DNA from 3 places in the Bradyrhizobium sp. 160 genome. Region 2 is predicted to be linked to each of the others. Evidence: predicted binding sites of a transcription regulator. Region 2 holds the regulator's gene; each other region holds the start of a gene.

Region 1 (6,517 bases), on a different contig from region 2:
GCACCTGCCAGGCGAGGCGGCGAGCCTGGATCATGCGGGCGATGAAAGGATCGTTCATCCAGGCGCGGTTCGACACCGCCGTGGACGCGAGATTGGCAGTCTCGATCACCTTCGTGACGGAATCGTACCAGGCGGCGGTGCGCTCCACCTTGCGCTCGCCGCGCGGCAGCCGGGCCTCCTCGTAGAACAGCTGGAATTTCGGCGCGGCCTCGCTCCAGCGCTGCTTCAAGGTGTTTGCGAGCTCGTCGCGCCGGCCGAATTCCACGGTGGAGAGCGCGGCGATGATGGCGTCAAAGCCGGCCTGCTCTGCCTTTTCGGCGGCGCCGAGCTTGGCACGCGGATCGTCCTCGCCGAGCAGCGCGCTCTGGGCATCGCCGCGATTGTTGCGCAAGGACAGCACGCCCTGGAAGATCGCCTTGTCCGCGTTCGCAAGCCGTTCGGTCTCCAGACTGTCGCTGTAGCGGCCGAAGGCCCCGAACATCTGGATCGCCGTGCTGGCCAGCGCGCCGGCGGCCAGCAGGGCCATCAAAGTCAGGAGAAGCGAGCTTACCGATTTCTTAAACATTGCCATGGGTCGGGGGCCTACTCTTCACGAGCAGCCACCTTGCACCGCGACATGCCAAGGTTTGGTTAAGGCTTTAATCGAATACCTGGGTTGTGCCCGCTGCGCCTGCGGCAGGCCGCGTTCCCTCACGCAACCCTGGTGAAATCCGGCGGTCGGCGCTCGGCAAAGGCAGTGAATGCCTCGCGCGCTTCGGCGGTACGCAGGCGCTGCGCGAACTGCTCGCCCTCCGCGTTCAGCTGCGCAACCAGCGCCTCGCCATTGCGCATCAGCTTCTTGGTGGCGATGAGCGCACCGGCCGGCTGGCGGGCCAGGCGCTGCGCGAGCGCAAGCGCCTCGGCATCGAGCGTGTCGAGCGGCACCACCCGGTTGGCGAGGCCCCATTCCAGCGCGGCCTGCGCCGGCACGGTCTCGCCAAGTGCGAACATCTCGTAAGCTCGGGCGTAGCCGATCCGCGCCGGCATCAACAGGCTGGAGGCCGCTTCCGGCACTAGCGCGAGGCTGACGAAGGGCGTCGACAATTGCGCATTGTCGGCGAGCACGACGAGATCGCAATGCAGCAGCATGGTGGTGCCGACGCCGACGGCGCGGCCCTGCACCGCCGCAACCAGCGGCCGGGTGCAACGTGCCAGCGACTGAATGAACCGCACGACGTTGCGGCTGCCTTCCGACTTGCCCGCTGCAACCGCGGCAAATTCGCCGACGTCGTTGCCGGCAGTAAACATGTCGCCCTCGCCGCGGATCAGGATCACGCGAGCGGACGGATCGAACTCGGCGGATTCGATACTGTCGGCGAGCTTGCCGTACATCGCGTCCGTCAGCGCGTTCTTCTTGTCGGGGCGCGCCAGCGTGAGGGTAAGAATTCCGCTGTTGTTCTCGATCCGGACGTGCTCGGTCATTCGTCTGCTCCTCTTGGAAACTTGTCCTGAATGCTCATCAGCCAGCGTGCGACGATGTCGATCTCCGCAGCCGTAAATCCCTCCGTCAGCGCCGCGTTGACCTCCGCCGCGCCTGCTTTCGCCTGCGCCAGCGCGCTGCGCCCCTTCGGCGTCAGCCAGATCCGCCAGGCGCGCCCGTCCTCGTGGTCGGCCCGCCGCTCGATCAGTTTGGCGGCTGCCGTGCGATCGACCAGGCCGGAAATACCGGCCGGGCCAAGATCCAGCGCCGCGCCCGCCTCGCCGATCAGCACACCATCCTGCTTGCCGAGAATGAACAGCAGCCCGGCCTGCGCCGGCGTGACCTCGCTCTCGGGGCGAGCCGCCATCCAGCGCTGCAACCGGCGTTGCGCGACGCTCAGCAGGTAGATCAGGCGATGGTGGCTCGCTGCGGCTTCCTTATTTCGCATACGAAATATATAATGCGAGGCCAATCGCGTTGTCAAAGAGGGGTTGCCGATGCGGCATGGCCATGGCGATCGCGGTCGTGCCGATCGTCAAGCCGACGCGGCACGAAGGCGGCGAGTGGGATGGCGCATTGAAATTCCATCGGGAATTTGACGCACCCGTTGGCGCTTGACGGCCGCCCTCCTTTATGTTCCATATTTGTTCTTCACTCGTTTTGGTTGCAATAGGATCATTTCATGACGAAGGATGCGCGCGGCGAGCGCGAGCCGGCTCAGCTCGTGATTCACAATGATGACGAAACGCCGGACGAGTTTGTCATCGGGTTGCTCCGCCAGGTTTTTGGCAAATCGGAGCGTGAAGCGGCCGCGGTGATAGCGCGGGTCGAGCGGGAGGAGAAGGCCACTTGCGGTCCGTACCCGCAATCGGTCGCCGAGGCGCTGTTCAAGTCGGCTCAGCAATATATCTGGCTCGGCCAACATCCGCTGAGGATCACGCTTGAAGAGATTAAGACCCCCTGCGAGCTCTGCGGCAAGCCTGAGGGACAGACCGATGTTCGGATCGGGAGCCGCACGGTCTGGCTGTGCAGCGACTGCATTCGCGCAGCAGACACCGTGAACACACCGCAAGAGCCGGAAGAGGAGTTCGAATACGCTTGCGACGTGCTTGACTGGCATTTTGCCAACGTCTCGCGTAGCAATCTCGTGACCACCATCCGCCAGTTTCCCGGCCATATGCGGGTCGATGTCCAGGCAGCGATCGAGGGACTGTTCGGCAAGTCGATCCGGCTGTTCGGGCTGAACGAAGAACAGCGCTACGAAACGCTGTCGATCTCACGGCTCCTCCGCGATGGCCGCAATGCGCTCGCGATTGCTCCGCTGCAATATTCCGACGTGGATGTCGGCGAGAAGAGCCCGGTCAAATGTCTCGATAACGGCCTCTGGCTGTGCGAGCAGGATGGCCTTCGTTACGCGGTCTTGCTGTGTGCCCACCGCGAATACAGCCGAGAACCGGGAATTCGGATCGAGATCCTCGTGCCGGCAGGCACCGCGGGCGCGGCACTCGTGCAGCAGTGTTTTGGCGAGCTGGAGCAGGCCGTGCAAGCTGCGCGCAGCTATCGCGGCAAGATCCTGTCCCTCGACGCCGATTCCGACTATCGCGGCCGCTCGCGCGGCATCACGGTGCATCGGCTGCCGCCGGTTGCGCGCGATGAGGTGATCCTGCCCGAACAGACCCTGCGGCTGCTCAATCGCAACGTTCTGACTTTCGTCAACACCCGAGATCAATTGCGCCGGCTCGGCCAGTCGACACGTAAGGGCATCTTGCTTTACGGACCGCCGGGCACCGGCAAGACCCATACGATCCGCTATCTGGCAACTCATTTGCCCGGGCACACGACACTGATCATCACCGCCGAGCAAATCGGGCTTCTCGGCGCTTATATGAGTCTGGCACGGCTGCTCCAGCCGTCGATGGTCGTTATCGAGGATGTCGATCTCATCGCCCGCGACCGCGACGACATGGGGCCGTGCGAAGAATCCATGCTGAACAAGTTGCTCAACGAGATGGACGGGCTGAAGGAGGACGCGGACATCCTGTTCGTCCTGACCACCAACCGGCCTGAGGACCTCGAAGGCGCCCTCGCCGGCCGCCCGGGCCGCATCGATCAGGCCATCGAAGTCCCGCTGCCGGACGAGACCGGCCGCGGCAAGCTGGTCCGGCTCTACGGCAAGGGGCTGCCGCTCGACGATGCAATCATCGCAGAAGCGGCCCGCCGCAGTGAGGGCACGAGCTGTGCCTTCATCAAGGAATTGATGCGACGGCTTGCGCAAGGGAGCCTCGCGCGAGACGGTGGCAATTCCGTCGTGTCTGCCGACATCGACGAGGCGCTCGACGACATGTTGTTCTCCGGCGGCAAACTCAATGCGCAATTGCTCGGAGGCGCACAGGCGATGGCGACGAGATAACGCCTACCCACCGAAGTGGCGGGCTTGGACTGAGCGTTTACGGCGCGCAGGTGAAGCTCGAGGCCTCCGTCACCGGGCCCGACTTGTAATGAGGCCAGGCCGGCCAGCGGCACAGCGGCATCGCGCGCAGCGTCGCGAACGACGGCGCTTCGACCTTCTGCTCGGCGACTTCGAGATCGCCGGGCGCCTTGCCCTGCTCGACCCAGTCGACCAGCACGTTCAGCATGTCAACATTGGCCGGCGCGCCGGAGCCGACATGGTCGACCCCGGGCGCGGTGTAGAGCCGCGCGAACTCCGCGGTCTCCGCCTTACCGAGCTTGCGCTCGACGCTGTCGAAATAGCGGATGCCGGCATAGGGGCTCTGCGCATAGTCGGCCATGTGCTCGAGCATGATCAGCCGGCCGCCGCGCATCCGGAAGCGGCTAAGGTCGGGATCGGTCGAGTCCATCAGCGTGGAGATCTCGAGCAGCCGCGCCTTGTGCTCCTCAACCTTGTAGGTCGTGACGTCGAGCTTGGGATCGCGCGCAAATACATATTGGATGCCGCCGGCGCCGTAGATCCAGGCGATGCCGTTGTTGGGCGCAGGCGGCTGCGCGGGCGGCGCGGTGCCGAGCCACCATGCGACCCAGCCGCCGGTCGGGCCGATTGCCGGCGTGTCCTCGCCGGAGACGCCCCAGCCCGGATAATCGTCGAGACCATTGGCGAGCGCGAACGGGAATTTGTAGGGCGCGTGCAGCGTGTTGACGGCCTTGATCTGCGCGTCAGTGAGGCACTGATCGCCGCTCTCGCCCGCCGCGCAGCGCAGCGTCTCGACCTTGAACGCCGCCTTGCAGGAAACGGGATCCTGCACCAGCGCATCGTCGGAGCCGTCGGCCTTGTCGCAGGCCGCGCGCACGGCATCACCGACGAGCTTGACCTGCGCCGGATTGATCCAGCCCTCGCCCATGGTCACGAGGCCCGAGCGGGTGCCGGCATGCTGCAAGCCGACCCAGTTGATGACGGGGACGCGGGCGAAGATGCCGTCGAAATCGTCGGGATAACGCTGCGCCATGGTAAGGCCTTCGCGGCCGCCTTCGGACGAGCCCATGAAGTACATCTTGTCCGGCTTCCTGCCGTAGGCGCGCTGCATCAGCGCAACCGCAGCATCGCGCACCTTCTTGTAGGCGCGATGGGCGAAATTCTCGAACGCTTCGTCGTTGAGCGCGAACAGCTGCGGCGGCTCGCCCTGCTTGGTCTCGTGGCCGGAATCGGTGCCATAGGTGACGAAGCCGCGCGCGAGCGGTGACGGCTTGTCGAAGGGATAGGCCGGCGGCAGCGCAAGGCCGGTGATCAGCACGCCGTTGAAACCGCCGCCGCCATATTGCAGCGAGCGCCCGTTCCATTCGGCGGGAAGGTTGACCTGGAATTTGATCGGCGGCGCCTTGGGGTCGGTGGGATCGATGTGGCCGAGCACCTTGCAGAAGCGCGGATTGGCCGGCGTGATGCGCCCCGACGGGGTCGGCCCGCGCTCGGCGACGGCGAGTTGCGACGGCGCCAGCAATGTCGCGGAATCAATCTTCACCGCATCAGTGCCGCCAACAAGACCGTTGCAGACCGTCTCGGCGTCGTCTGTCAGCGTCGCCGCCGAGGCGCTACCCGCAATCAATGCAGCCGCCGTCCCTACGAGCAGCGCACGGAGCTTCGCACGCATTTGCGCCATGGTTCCCCCTGTTTTCTGTTCTCGTTCGATCCGTCAGGAGGCCGCATTGAAGGCGACCTACCGCCGGCCGTCAATGATGCGCTAGTGCTCGAACACCAGCCGCGCGCCGACCGTGCCCTCGAGGCTGCGGATCTGCTGGAGCAGCGCTGCCGAATCCTGACCGGCCAAGTCGGCATCGAGCACGACGTAGCCGAGATCGCCGGCGGTCTCCAGATATTGCGCAGCGATGTTGATGTCGCGTTGGAGAAAGACTTCGTTCAGGCGCCGCAGCATGCCGGGTACGTTGCGATGGACGTGGCTGAAGCGCGCGCCAGAGGGCCGCAAGTGCAACTGCACCTCCGGGAAGTTCACCGCGCCCATGGTCGAGCCGGTGATGAAATAGTCGACCAGCTTGCGCGCAACCTCACCACCGATCCGCTCCTGCGCCTCCTCGGTCGAGCCGCCGATATGCGGCGTGAGGATGACGTTCTCGAGGCCCTGCATCGGGCTGTTGAAGCGATCCGCGTTCGAGGACGGCTCGACCGGAAACACGTCGACGGCCGCGCCAGCGAGATGGCCGTCGCGCAAGGCGCGCGCGAGCGCATCGAGATCGACCACGGTGCCGCGGCTGTTGTTGATCAGGAACGAGCCTGATTTCATCGCCCGCAGCTCCTTCTCGCCGATCATGCCGGCGGTCTCCGGCGTCTCGGGCACGTGCAGGCTGACGACGTCGCTCTGCGCCAGCAGCTCCTCCAGTCTCTCGACCGGCTCGGTGTTGCCGTGACGGAGCTTGTCGGTGCGGTCGAAATAGATCACGCGCATGCCCATGGCCTCGGCGAGCGTCGAGAGCTGCGAGCCGATATTGCCGTAGCCGACGATGCCAAGGGTGCGGCCGCGCACCTCGCGACTGCCGGTCGCCGACTTGTCCCAGCCGCCGCCATGCGCCGACGCCGAGCGCGGAAAGATCCGC
Region 2 (6,517 bases):
GATTGAGCTGGGAATAGGCATCGTCCGCGCTCGCCGCCGCCCGTGCCGCCCACACGCTGCCGTGGGGACTGGCTACCAGAAGGGTCAGACACACTCCCGTGAGCGCGCCCAGGGGGAACAGCAGGGTTTTCCGCATGGATAGGCTGGCCTTTTGCTTAGCGGTTCTGTTGAGGGCTTATCTCTCGGGCTTGGAAGCCGCCATGCAAATGGCGATCCAGGTCACCTCTCACAACACCATTCTGGTTTCTTCAAGGCCGCCTGGAAGGCCGGCGGCGGTACGCCGGCGAAATCCCTTCGCTTCGGCTTAAACTTTTGGCAACGTTCCGAAACCGCTTCGCGCAACGCGGCATCGGTCGGCCGCCCACGCCTCGCAGCTATGCGATTTTAGGATGGTTTTGGAGGGCCGGACACGCTAGGCGATGGCGACAAGACTTCAAATTCTCGGGAGGACAACAATGAATGACGCGCCCCGCATCCGGCCGGACAGGAACGTCGAACTCGGCGCCAGCAACGAGCCGTTCCAGAACCTGCACGAGTTCATCCGGAAGGCGCGCGCCAACCTCAACCAGAATGCCTGGGACTACATCGTCGGCGCTGCCGAGACCGAGACCACGATGCGCCGCAACCGCATGGCGCTGGACGAGATCGCCTTCCGCCCGCGCGTGCTGCGCGACGTTCGCAAGGTCGACGGCTCCGTCGAGCAGTTCGGCCGCAGGATGCGGCTGCCGGTGGTGCTCGCCCCCGTCGGTGCGCTGGAGATCTTCGATCCCGATGGCGCGGCAAGCGTCGCGCGCGCCGCCGGCACCTTCGGTGCGGCGCACATGTTGAGCTCGGTGTCCGAGCCGGGGCTCGAGAAGACCGGCGAGGCCGCGCCCGACGCGCTGCGGCTCTATCAGCTCTATGTCCGCGGCGACGATGCCTTCGTCGCCGATGTCGTCAGCCGGAGCGAGAAGAACGGCTATGCCGCGTTCTGCCTGACTGTCGACACCGCCCATTACAGCCGTCGCGAACGTGACATCGCCAAGCGCTACGTTCGCGAAAGCCGCCTGCGCGCGACCGGCGGCGATTTCCAGAAGGGTCTGGAATGGCGGACGGTGAAGATGATCAAGGACAAGTTCAGGATCCCACTGATCCTGAAGGGCATCGCCACCGCCGAGGACGCTCAGATCGCGATCGATCACGGTGTCGAGTGGATCTACGTCTCCAACCATGGCGGCCGTCAGCTCGATCACGGCCGCGGCGCCATGCATGTGCTGCCTGAAATCGTCGAGGCGGTGAAGGGCCGCGCCAAGATCATGGTCGATGGCGGCTTCTGCCGCGGCACCGACATCGTCAAGGCGATCGCGGCCGGCGCCGACATCGTCGGCATCGGCCGGCTGCAATGCTGGGCGCTGGCCGCGGCCGGCGAAGCAGGCGTGATGCGAATGCTGGAACTGCTGGAGGACGAAGTGCTGCGCTGCCTCGGCCTCCTGGGTGCCACCTCGTTCGCCGAAGTCGACAAATCCTGCCTGCATCAGGCGACCGCAACGAATGCGCCGAGCGTGTTCAGCGCGTTCCCGCTGTTCGACCACGAGCCCTACCGATACTGAAAAGTGAAAGAACGCGATGACCTCACTCTCCCCCGGTAGCGCCGATGCGCTCCTGTTCGATCTCGGCCGCGTGGTGCTCGATATCGATTTCTCCAAGGCGATCGCCTGCTGGGCGGGGCATGCGGGCTGCCAGCCCGAGGCCATCGTCGCACGCTATGTGCGTGACGAGGCCTACCGGCTGCACGAGGTCGGCAAGATCAGCGACGAGGATTATTTCCAATCGCTGCGTTCATCGCTCGGGATCGGCATTTCCGACGCGCAATTTCTGGAGGGATGGAACGCGATCTTCGCCGGCGAGATGCCTGAGATCGCCGAGCTCTTGCCGCGCGCGGCGAAGCAGGTGCCGCTATATGCCTTCTCCAACACCAACCGGCCACATGTCGACTATTTCTCGAAGGAATATGCCGGGGTGCTCGGGCATTTCCGCGAGCTCTATCTGTCGTCCAGCATCGGCCTGCGCAAACCGGATGCAGAGGCGTTCGATCATGTCGTGGCGGCGATCGGCCTGCCAGCCAGCCGAATCGTCTTCTTCGACGACCTTGCCGAGAACATCGAGGGGGCGCGAGCGCGTGGACTGACGGCGGTGCATGTCACCTCGCCCGGTGATGTCGGCAAGGCCTTGCTAGCGTTGGGAATTTGACCACCGATGCCGACCGGATCGGGTCGGGTTCCGGGCACCCAAATCCGCTCGGGTAGGGACCAATTCACTTTGTACATTTTTGTACAGAGTTCCGGGAACGGAATACCTCCCTCCGGACTCTATGAGTCCGTTGGGACGTCTACATCGGACTTATTCTCGTGCTGGGCAAAGCCTACCTCACAAAGCAAGCCTCCTTGCTGCTCGAATTCGCCAAGACCACCTCGGATTCGCGCCTCTCCGCCAAGCTGATCAGCAAGGCCGCCGACCTAAAGTCGCAGGCCGATCCGCTGCCGGACAAGGATCAAAGCCCCAAAGCTCCGGACGTGACAGCCGGCGTCAGTTCGGGCGAACAGACGCAGAGTTGATCCGATGCTGGCCGTGGCGCTCATCCTTGTCGTCCTCGCCATGGCTATCCTCGTACCGGTCTGTCTCGCCTTCCGGATCATGCCGTGACCGGTCTGCGCACGATTCTTCATGACGGAGATCACGCAGGATAAATCATCCTGTCGGCGCCTTTGCCTCACGCCTGCACTCGGCTAGAACTTTCGCCGCCCATTGCCGATATGCTCAGCAGGAGTTTCCGCCCTTGGCCTTGATGCCGGTTTCTGACGCGCTTGCCGCGGTGCTGGCAGGTGCGGAGCCGCTGCCTGAAGCGATGGTTTCCCTCAACGAGGCCTATCATCGCGTGCTCGCACGCGATGTCGCGGCGCTGCGCACACAGCCGCCGGAAGCAATGTCGGCGATGGACGGCTACGCGGTGCGCGCGAGCGATGCAACAAAGCTCGATAGTGCGCTCACCTTGATTGGCGAGGTGGCGGCGGGTCGTCCATTCGCGGGAACGCTGGGCCCCGGCGAAGCCGTGCGGATCTTCACCGGCGGCGTCATTCCCAACGGTGCCGACGCAGTCGTGATCCAGGAGGACACGGTTGCGGACGGCAAGCGCATCACGATCAAGGAAGCCGCCATTGCCGGCCGCCACATCCGCCCCGCGGGCGTCGACTTCTCCGAAGGCGACCTGCTCCTGCGCAAGGGAACCCGTCTCACCGAGCGCGATCTCGCACTCGCCGCCGCCATGAATCATCCGCAGCTTGCCGTCTGCCGCCGTCCGAAGGTCGCGATCCTCGCCACCGGCGACGAACTGGTAATGCCGGGAACCACGCCCGGTCGCGGCCAGATCGTCTATTCCAACGGCTACGCCCTGCACGCGCTCGCCCGCAGCGAGGGGGCCGATACCATCGACCTTGGCATTGTCGCCGATACGCTGGAGGCCACCACTGCCGGCATCCGCCGCGCCCGCGAGAGCGGCGCCGAGATCCTGGTCACGAGCGGCGGCGCGTCGGTCGGCGACCACGATCTGGTCCAGCAGGCGCTGAGGGACGAAGGCGTCGCGATGGCGTTCTGGAAGATCGCGATGCGCCCGGGCAAGCCGATGATGCATGGGCGGCTCGGCGCGATGCGCGTGATCGGCCTGCCGGGTAATCCCGTGTCATCCTACGTGTGCGCCTTCCTGTTCCTGGTGCCGCTGATTCGCGCCTTGTCGGGACGATCCGTGATTCATCACCGACAAGAGCGCGCCGTGCTCGGCCGCGATGTGGACGCAAACGATATGCGCGCGGACTATCTGCGCGCACATCTGGAGACGCGCGACGACGGCACGCTGGTGGCCCTTCCCGTCGATCACCAGGATTCCTCGCTGCTTGCGAATCTCGCTGCAGCACAGGCACTTCTCGTCCGCGCACCGTTCGCTCCGAAGGCAGAGGCCGGCTCGCCTTGCGAGGTGCTGCGCCTGCCCGTCTGAACGCATCCACTACACGCGTTCCGCGAACTTTGCCGCGTTCACGGTAAATTAAGCAGTTGCGGAACACATATGGAACATATAGTGTCCGTTCATGATTTGTTTCGAGCATGTAGCGGTCTACCGCTCCAATTCAGCGTCTCGGAATCGAACGACATCAACCGGGGGACTTTGGTCGAGATGTTAACGCGCAAACAATACGAGCTTCTGCGGTTCATCAGCGAACGTCTGAAGGAAAGCGGCGTGCCGCCCTCCTTCGACGAGATGAAGGATGCGCTCGACCTGCGCTCGAAATCGGGCATCCATCGCCTGATCACTGCGCTCGAGGAGCGCGGCTTCATCCGCCGCCTGCCCAACCGCGCCCGCGCCATCGAGGTGATCAAGCTGCCCGAGCTCCAGGCCGCCGCCGGCAGCCGCCGCGGCTTCACGCCGAGCGTCATCGAGGGCAATCTCGGCAAGGTGCGCGCGAGCTCCAGTTCTTCCGCGGACGAGGGCGAGCGTCCCGTTGCGGTGCCCGTGATGGGTCGCATCGCGGCCGGCACGCCGATCGAAGCGTTGCAGACCCGCAGTCACACCATCAGCGTGCCGCCCGACATGCTCGGCTCAGGCGAGCACTACGCACTCGAAGTGCGCGGCGATTCGATGGTCGAAGCTGGCATTCTCGATGGCGACATGGCGCTGATCCAGCGTAACGAGAGCGCCGATACCGGCGACATCGTGGTGGCCCTGATCGACGACGAGGAAGCGACGCTCAAGCGCTTCCGCCGCCGGGGGGCGTCGATCGCGCTCGAGCCCGCCAATGCCGCCTATGAGGTGCGCATCCTGCCGCCGAACCGGGTGAAGATTCAGGGCAAGCTGATCGGGCTGTACCGCAAGTACTGAGACGAGCTAGCGGTCATTCGATACCAATGATTCCGATTGGAGCGGACGACGGTCCGCTCCAGCTGGATAGTCTTTTGGTCTTGCGCAGATTATCCGGCCCCTCTCTCCGGCGCTCCATCCTCGGCATGCGGCCCCAAGCACTCATCGCTTGTGAAGAGATCTTAGGAGATTACGATGTGCAGGATCGCCTTAAGCGCCTTCGCAGCGTGCTGATCGCTTGATCGGCCGCGCAAGCATTCGCAACTCAATTGCAGCACCACGCACGCAAGTCGGCGCACGCAGGGAGCGAGCATTTCCGCAACGCCCGAACTGCCATCGACCGACAGCCACGGCGAAGCTGGCCACATTCCCCTGGTCGGCGCCCGTAGGCCACGGGCGCTCGCATCCGCCGAATGCACTGAAGCGAGCTTTGTTCCTATGGCTTCGGGAAAGATAATGTGATCGCGTCCGGCAACGCCAGCCGCAGATTTGCCTACAACGGAGCAGAGCGTTACGTGCTTCCACTCTGATAGAGGCTTGCGCCTCCGAAGGAGGCGCGGGTTGCTATCTTCGAATGAGGAGCACCCGATGTGTGACTACAGCCTGCATGCCGTTGCATCTCGCCCCGCCGAAGTCGGCGAGACGATCGTGTCGACAACGTTCCGCGGCACCTCAACGCGCGGCTTTGCTTCCGCGGCCGATCCGACCGTGGCCGTCTGCCTGCTGCCGGGAACGGAGCTCGCCTTCGCCGACAACGTCCGTTACGATAATCGCTGGATCTGGACGCGCACCATCAACTCCCGCGTCGGCAAGTTCGGCAAGATCGATCCGCACATACCCGACCGCCATCATGACGCGATCGAATTCCCCGACGGCAAATACGTGCTGGTGACGCAGCTCGTCGAAGGCCAGCGCGCAACCGTGCTGCAATTGCCGGTGACGCAGCCGGTCAGCGAGCGCGAGCACAAGCCGCAGATCGTCGCCGATAGCCGGTCGACGATCACGCGCTTGCCGATTGGCTGAGCCGTCCCCGCCCGCGGGGTCGGGCCAGGATTGAAATTGCCATCGCCGGCCGAGGCCGGCGAGATGGTAAGATTTAATGCTGCGGAACGTCCGGTCGGACCCGGACCTACTCTTCGCGTTTGTTTTTAATCGTCCGGCGCCTAATCGTCGACCTGCAGGTCGGTCTCCGCCGGCGTTGCATCCCGGTTGCGGGCCGCGGCCGTCCTCGGCACAAGGCTGCCGTCGAAATCACCCTCGCCGGCGCCGGCCGGCAGCCAGGGACGGCTTGTGCCTCTTGCTCTCACCGCCTGAATCGCAAAGCCGTCACCACGCTGCGTCAATGCCAGCGCGCCTTGGCTGGCGAGACGTTGCCGGTCGACCACCATCGCCGCGCAATCGGGCGGCGCGGGGCGCGTCGTGACCACCAGCGCGGCACGACTGCAATCCTCAGCCAGCGCATCGATGCGCAGGGAAAGCGCGACCAGCCGACCGTCGGCAAGCGGCGTCACACAGCCGGACTCATCGCACGACACGCCGTCAGCCAGCGAGCTACTCCCGGCATCGCGCGGATCGGCGTCGGCAGCTAACCACTGTTTGAGCAGAAAGCCATCCTTGCTCGCCCGGATCACA
Region 3 (6,517 bases), 100 kb from region 2:
GGCGAACCGGACATGCCGCAAAGAACGGAGGCGGAATGCGCCGATTGGCGGCTGTTCAGAACCGTCATTCCCCATTCGTGCCGTTGCTCTCCGCCTCTTCCGTGATGTGCTCGACCGAGACGACGTGCTCGTCCTCGGCGGTGTCGAACACTATCACGCCCTGGGTCGAGCGGCCGGCGATGCGGATGCCCTCGACCGGGCAGCGGATCAGCTGACCCTTGTCGGTGACCAGCATGATCTGATCGGCATCCTCCACGGGGAAGGACGCAACCAAGTTGCCGTTGCGGTTGTTGACGCTCATGGCGACGATGCCTTTGCCGCCCCGTCCCGTGGTGCGGTACTCGTACGACGAGGTGCGCTTGCCGTAGCCATTGACCGAGACGGTGAGCACGACCTGCTCCTGCGCCGACATCTCGGCGTAACGCTCCTGGGCAAGCTGGAAGCTGCCGGAGGTCTCCTCGGCCTCTCCGTCCGCGGCGGTCTCCTCAGTCGCGGCTTCGCCGGCGACTGCACGGCGCATCTTCAGGTACGCCGAGCGCTCGTCCGATGTGGTCTCGACATGGCGCAGGATCGCCAGCGAAATCACCTTGTCGCCCTCGCCAAGCGCAATACCGCGCACGCCCATCGAGGTGCGCCCGGTGAACACGCGCACGTCGGTAACGGGGAAGCGGATGCACTGGCCGCCGGCGGCGGTCAGCAGCACGTCGTCGTGCTCGGTGCAGATCTGCACGTCGACGATCGCCTCGTTGTCGTCGAGCTTCATCGCGATGATGCCGGAGCGGCGGACATCGACGAAGTCGGACAGCTTGTTGCGCCGGACGTTGCCACCTGTGGTGGCGAACATCACGTCGAGATTGCCCCAGGTCGATTCATCCTCGGGCAGCGGCATGATGGTGGTGATGCGCTCGCCCTGCTCCAACGGCAGGATGTTGATCAGCGCCTTGCCGCGCGCGTTCGGCGCAGCCATCGGCAGGCGCCAGACCTTTTCCTTGTAGACCTGGCCGCGTGAGGAGAAGAACAGCACCGGCGTGTGCGTAGAGGCGACGAACAGGCGGCTGACGAAATCCTCGTCGCGGGTCTGCATGCCGGCACGGCCCTTGCCGCCGCGGCGCTGCGCCCGGTAGGCCGACAGCGGCACGCGCTTGACGTAGCCGGCGTGGGAGACGGTGACGACCATGTCCTCGCGCTGGATCAGGTCCTCATCCTCGACCTCGCCTTCCTGCTCCATGATCACGGTGCGGCGCGGCGTGGCGAACTCGGCCTTCACCTCGGCGAGCTCGGTCCTGATGATGTCGAGGATGCGGGCGCGCGAGCGCAGGATCTCCAGATAGTCGCCGATCTCGCCGGCGAGTTTTGACAGCTCGTCGCCAATCTCGTCGCGGCCAAGCGCAGTGAGCCGCGCCAGACGCAATTCCAGAATGGCCTTGGCCTGATCCAGCGACAGGCGGATGGTGCCGTCCTCGTTGATGCGGTGGCGCGGATCGTCGATCAGCGTAATGATGTCCTCGACGTCGCGCGCCGGCCAGTCTCGCGTCATCAGGGTGTCGCGCGCAGCCGCCGGAGTGGGCGAGGTGCGGATCACCTTGATGATCTCGTCGATGTTGGCGACCGCGATGGCGAGGCCGACCTGCTCATGCGCGCGCTCGCGCGCCTTGCGCAACTTGTACTTGGTCCGGCGCGTGACGACCTGCTCCCGGAAGCCGACGAAGATCGTCAGCATGTCCTTCAGGTTCATCGTTTGCGGACGGCCGGAATCGAGCGCGACGGCGTTGACGCCGAAGCTGGTCTGGAGCGGCGTGAACTTGTAGAGCTGATTCAGCACCACGTCGGGCATGGCATCGCGCTTGAGCTCGACGACGACGCGGTAGCCATCACGGTCGGACTCGTCGCGCAGGTCGGAGATGCCCTCGATCTTCTTTTCCTTGTAGAGCTCGGCGATGCGCTCGACCATCGTCGCCTTATTCACCTGATACGGGATCTCGGTGATGACGATCGCCTCGCGCTCCTTCCGGATCGTCTCGAAGGTGACCTTGCCACGCATCACGATGGAGCCGCGGCCGAGATGGTAGGCGCTGCGGATGCCCTGGCGGCCGAGAATGATGCCGCCGGTCGGGAAGTCCGGGCCCGGGATGATGTTGGTGAGCTCGTCGATGGTCAGCGAAGGATTGTCGATCAACGCCAGGCAGGCGTCGATGACCTCGCCGAGATTGTGCGGCGGAATGTTGGTGGCCATGCCGACGGCGATGCCGCCGGCGCCGTTGACCAGCAGGTTAGGGAACCGTGCCGGCAGAACCACCGGTTCTTTGCTCGAGCCGTCGTAATTGTCCTGAAAGTCGACGGTCTCGTTGTCGATGTCGTCGAGCAGCTTCAGCGCGATCTTGGTTAGGCGCGACTCGGTGTAGCGCATCGCCGCCGGCGGATCGCCGTCGACCGAGCCGAAATTGCCCTGCCCGTCCACCAGCAATTCGCGCATCGAAAAAGGCTGCGCCATGCGCACCAGCGCGTCATAGATCGCCTGGTCACCATGCGGATGGTATTGGCCCATGACGTCGCCGACGATACCGGCCGACTTCTTGTGCTTCTTGTCCGGCGTATAGCCTTCCTCGTTCATCGAGAACAGGATGCGGCGATGCACCGGCTTCAGGCCGTCGCGCGCGTCGGGCAGCGCGCGCGACACGATCACGCTCATGGCGTAATCGAGGTAGGACTTCTTCATCTCGTCGAGGATGGAGACGGGGCGAATGTCCGAGGGTTGCGCCGGCTGGTTGCCGGGCTTGTTTTCGTCGTCAGCCAAGGGGAAATCCGGTCAGGTTTATCTGGGAATCATATAGCGCATCGGGGCCGCGATAACTACCCTCGCGAAGGTCAGGGCAAGCGATTTTTCCGCCTATTTTTCCAACAACTTAAGCCCTTCCGAGCCCCGCTCCCGACAGGTGCGGAAGCGGCCTTCGGCAATGGCCTCCATCGCCTCAAGATCGCGCTGCGAGTGCCCTGTCAGAATATCTGTCATGGCGCAATCCGAGCTCACGTCAAACATGAAGCGGGCCCGGAAAATCCGAGCCCACCCCGCCGATGAACATGAATTGCTGACACGGCACACCAGGCGGAGCCCGACCAGGCAATGCGCCTCGGCCGCGTGATCCGGGTTCTCAGAACGGGATATCGTCGTCCATGTCGCTGTTGCGGCCACCGCCAGCGGCAACGGGACGGCGCGGAGCGCTGCTTACGGGACCGGACGAGCCGAAGTCGCCGCTGGGTTCGTCGCCGAAGCTGCCGCCGCCTCCGCCGCCACCGCGACCGTCGAGCATCGTCAGGGTCGAGTTGAAGCCCTGGAGCACGACCTCGGTCGAGTACTTCTCGACGCCGCTCTGGTCGGTCCATTTGCGGGTCTGGAGCGCGCCCTCGATGTAGACCTTCGCGCCCTTCTTCAGGTACTGCTCGGCGACCTTGCACAGCCCTTCATTGAAGATCACGACGCGATGCCATTCGGTCTTTTCCTTGCGCTCGCCGGTGTTCTTGTCGCGCCAGGTCTCAGAGGTGGCGATGCTCAAATTGGCGATCGGTCGCCCGTCCTGGGTGCGGCGGATTTCGGGATCCTTGCCGAGATTTCCAACCAGAATGACCTTGTTGACGCTTCCCGCCATCGCCGCTCTCCACTCCAATGCCACTGAATTTCAAAGGCCGAGTCCGCTCTCTGCGTTCCTCCGCCGCCCGTTGAGGCGACCCTATACGCTTGCGGGCGCCGCTCAGCCCATCACCCCTCGGGTTATCCCCACATATAGCACCGCCATTGGGTTTGTTCCAGATTTGTTCTTTGTGACGATCGGGGCGGACATCGGGCTCTTCGAGCCGCGATGGTGGTGATCAAGGCAGTCGCTCGATGGAACTTTTTTGGGTTCCCGCGAACGGCAGAAACCGCTTAACATTCATCAAGTTGCGCTTGGCTCATTCGGTCAGCGAGTGTGGCATTTCGGAGACGGACTTTGCCGGTTTCGTAAGCTAGGGTTGCCTCGGAATTAGTTCATATGGGCGTCGCGCCTTCATTAGCCGCTTCGGGGAGTTTGAGAAGCGGTCGAAACTGGGGAGACTGCAATGAATAAGATTCTGTTTAGTGCAATCGGTGCAATGGCGCTGGGCCTCTCGGCTCCCGCAAGCGCGGCAGATCTCGCTGCGCGCCCATACACCAAGGCTCCGGCTCCCGCCGTTGCCGCAATCTACGACTGGAGCGGCTTCTACATCGGTATCAACGGCGGCGGTGGTTCGAGCCACAAGTGCTGGGATTTCGTGACGCCTGTTACCGGCACTCTGGTTGGCGAAGGCTGCCACAACGCAACGGGCGGCACGGTCGGTGGCCAGATTGGCTATCGCTGGCAGTCGACCAATTGGGTGTTCGGCTTCGAGGGCCAGGGCAACTGGGCTGACTTTTCCGGCGACAACGTGAGCACCCTGTTCCCTGGCACCGCTTTGGTCACCGGGGATCGTAACCGCTCTCGCATCGACAGTTTTGGCCTGATCACTGGTCAGGTCGGCTATGCCTGGAACAATGTGCTGTTCTATGTGAAGGGCGGCGCCGCTGTGGTCGGGGACAAGTACGACGTCTATGCCGCCGCAGGTACCCCGGGCGCTGGCACGCTGCTGGCATCGGCACGTGAAACCCGCTGGGGTGGTACGGTGGGTGCTGGTCTGGAATTCGGATTCGCACCAAACTGGTCGGTCGGCGTCGAATACGACCACATTTTCCTCGGCCACCGCACGATCGGCTTTACCACGCCGGCGGGCGTTGTGTTCGGGAGCGACCGAATTGGCCAGGATGTCGACATCGGTCTCGTCCGGCTGAATTACCGCTTTGGTGGCCCGCTGGTCGCGAGGTACTGATCGCTCTGATTTCGTTCAAGGATTAAAGGCCGGCCTCGTGCCGGCCTTTTTCGTTTTATCCAAAGCAGACGGTCGGATAAGTCAGTGATCAAGACGTTTTGTGGCTGTTGTGGCTTTTCGGAGACACAACTTGCGGCTTTAGCGGTGTAAGCACGGCATTAGTTGGGCCGTTGAGTCCGCTGCCTTCGGCATGGAAGGTAACAACAGAAACTGGGACTGGGATTAGTTGAAAAATGAAAAAGGTTTTGTTGGCTTCGGCCTGTTTGTTCGCTCTCGCTGCTCCGGCTTCGGCCGCTGACCTCGCAGCGCGCCCCTACACCAAGGCCCCGATCGCTCCGGCCGCCGTCTACAACTGGACCGGCTTCTACCTCGGCGTCGTCGGCGGCGGCGCTTGGGAAAACGCGTCCGATCCGCGGATGCAGGGTGGCTTCGTCGGCGGCACCGCCGGCTACAACTGGCAGACCGGCAACGTCGTGTTCGGTATCGAGGCGGATGGCGCCTGGGCTGACGTGAGCGCTTCGGCAACCGCACTTGGCATCACTGTCGCCTCCAAGACCGATGCGCTCGGCACTGTGCGCGGCCGAATCGGCTGGGCCGTCAACAACGTCCTGTTCTACGGCACCGGCGGCTACGCCTGGATCGACAACAAGATCACCGTCAGCGCCCTCGGCGTGAGCGTCTCCGACAGCAAGTGGCATTCCGGCTGGACCGTCGGTGCGGGCGTCGAAGCTTTCTTCGCTCCGCAGTGGTCGGTCAAGGGCGAGTACCTCTATCGTAGCCTCGGCAGCGAGAACTACTTCTCTAACCTTGGCGCTCCGCTGGCCTCCGGCACGATCAACTTCCACACCGTGCAGGTCGGCGTGAACTATCACTTCGGGGGCCCGGTGGTCGCCAAGTACTGAGCTGAGTACTGATCACTACCGAGGTCACATCGTCACGAAAGGCCGGCCTCGCGCCGGCCTTTTTGTTTTACGGCTCGATCCGCGCAGTTCCGCTCGCTCCTGCTGCTGCCAGATGCCGCCAGCGCACCAACAATCCGTTGACGATTCGCACGTGCCACTGGAAATCCGCTCGCGTTCTTCCTACGTTCGCTGACATACCCATCGGCGCCGATCCCGGTTCCGGGCGAAGCGCGCCTTTTACGTTGGCGTGATCGCGCGTCTTTGGGATTCCTTGAGGATCAGCGGGATGGACGAAGTGATCAAGGCCAAGCGCCAACAACAGAACGCGGGCTCAAGCCTGCGCGCGATTACGATCCGTGGCGCGCGCGAGCACAACCTCAAGAACATCGACGTCGAGATTCCCCGCGACAAGCTGGTGGTGTTCACGGGGCTGTCGGGCTCCGGCAAATCCTCACTGGCCTTCGACACCATCTACGCCGAAGGCCAGCGCCGCTACGTCGAATCGCTGTCGGCCTATGCGCGCCAATTCCTCGAGATGATGCAGAAGCCCGACGTCGATCAGATCGACGGGCTATCGCCGGCCATCTCGATCGAGCAGAAGACGACCTCGAAGAATCCGCGCTCCACGGTCGGCACCGTCACTGAGATCTACGACTACATGCGCCTGCTCTGGGCGCGGGTCGGCGTGCCCTATTCGCCGGCCACCGGCTTGCCGATCGAGAGCCAGACCGTGTCGCAGA

The links. The regulator LexA, encoded in region 2, represses DNA repair genes until DNA is damaged. The targets are predictions, from matches to a motif close to TGTTCNNNNTGTGTTCNG.
Region 1: a site for LexA is predicted at 2,094-2,111, ahead of IVA98_RS35290 (ATP-dependent Clp protease adaptor ClpS). Genes of this name have one in related genera too.
Region 3: a site for LexA is predicted at 3,798-3,815, ahead of IVA98_RS05140 (single-stranded DNA-binding protein). Genes of this name have one in related genera too.

The regions. Positions count from the first base shown of each region.
Region 1 is NZ_JADPKD010000083.1:274,084-280,600, forward strand. Features, by position in the region: gene IVA98_RS35275 (methyl-accepting chemotaxis protein) at 1-571, opposite strand, end outside; gene IVA98_RS35280 (enoyl-CoA hydratase) at 691-1,461, opposite strand; gene IVA98_RS35285 (MarR family winged helix-turn-helix transcriptional regulator) at 1,458-1,907, opposite strand; gene IVA98_RS35290 (ATP-dependent Clp protease adaptor ClpS) at 2,142-3,869, shown strand; gene IVA98_RS35295 (tannase/feruloyl esterase family alpha/beta hydrolase) at 3,907-5,568, opposite strand; gene serA (phosphoglycerate dehydrogenase) at 5,650-6,517, opposite strand, start outside.
Region 2 is NZ_JADPKD010000008.1:597,346-603,862, forward strand. Features, by position in the region: gene IVA98_RS05595 (S41 family peptidase) at 1-136, opposite strand, end outside; gene IVA98_RS05600 (alpha-hydroxy acid oxidase) at 456-1,589, shown strand; gene IVA98_RS05605 (HAD family hydrolase) at 1,606-2,229, shown strand; gene IVA98_RS05610 (hypothetical protein) at 2,388-2,594, shown strand; gene IVA98_RS05615 (molybdopterin molybdotransferase MoeA) at 2,816-4,027, shown strand; gene lexA (transcriptional repressor LexA) at 4,205-4,906, shown strand; gene IVA98_RS05625 (hypothetical protein) at 5,474-5,908, shown strand; partial or broken gene IVA98_RS05630 (ComEC/Rec2 family competence protein) at 6,049-6,517, opposite strand, start outside.
Region 3 is NZ_JADPKD010000008.1:497,458-503,974, forward strand. Features, by position in the region: gene gyrA (DNA gyrase subunit A) at 65-2,794, opposite strand; gene IVA98_RS36910 (hypothetical protein) at 2,888-3,010, opposite strand; gene IVA98_RS05140 (single-stranded DNA-binding protein) at 3,150-3,644, opposite strand; gene IVA98_RS05145 (outer membrane protein) at 4,093-4,875, shown strand; gene IVA98_RS05150 (outer membrane protein) at 5,109-5,777, shown strand; gene uvrA (excinuclease ABC subunit UvrA) at 6,064-6,517, shown strand, end outside.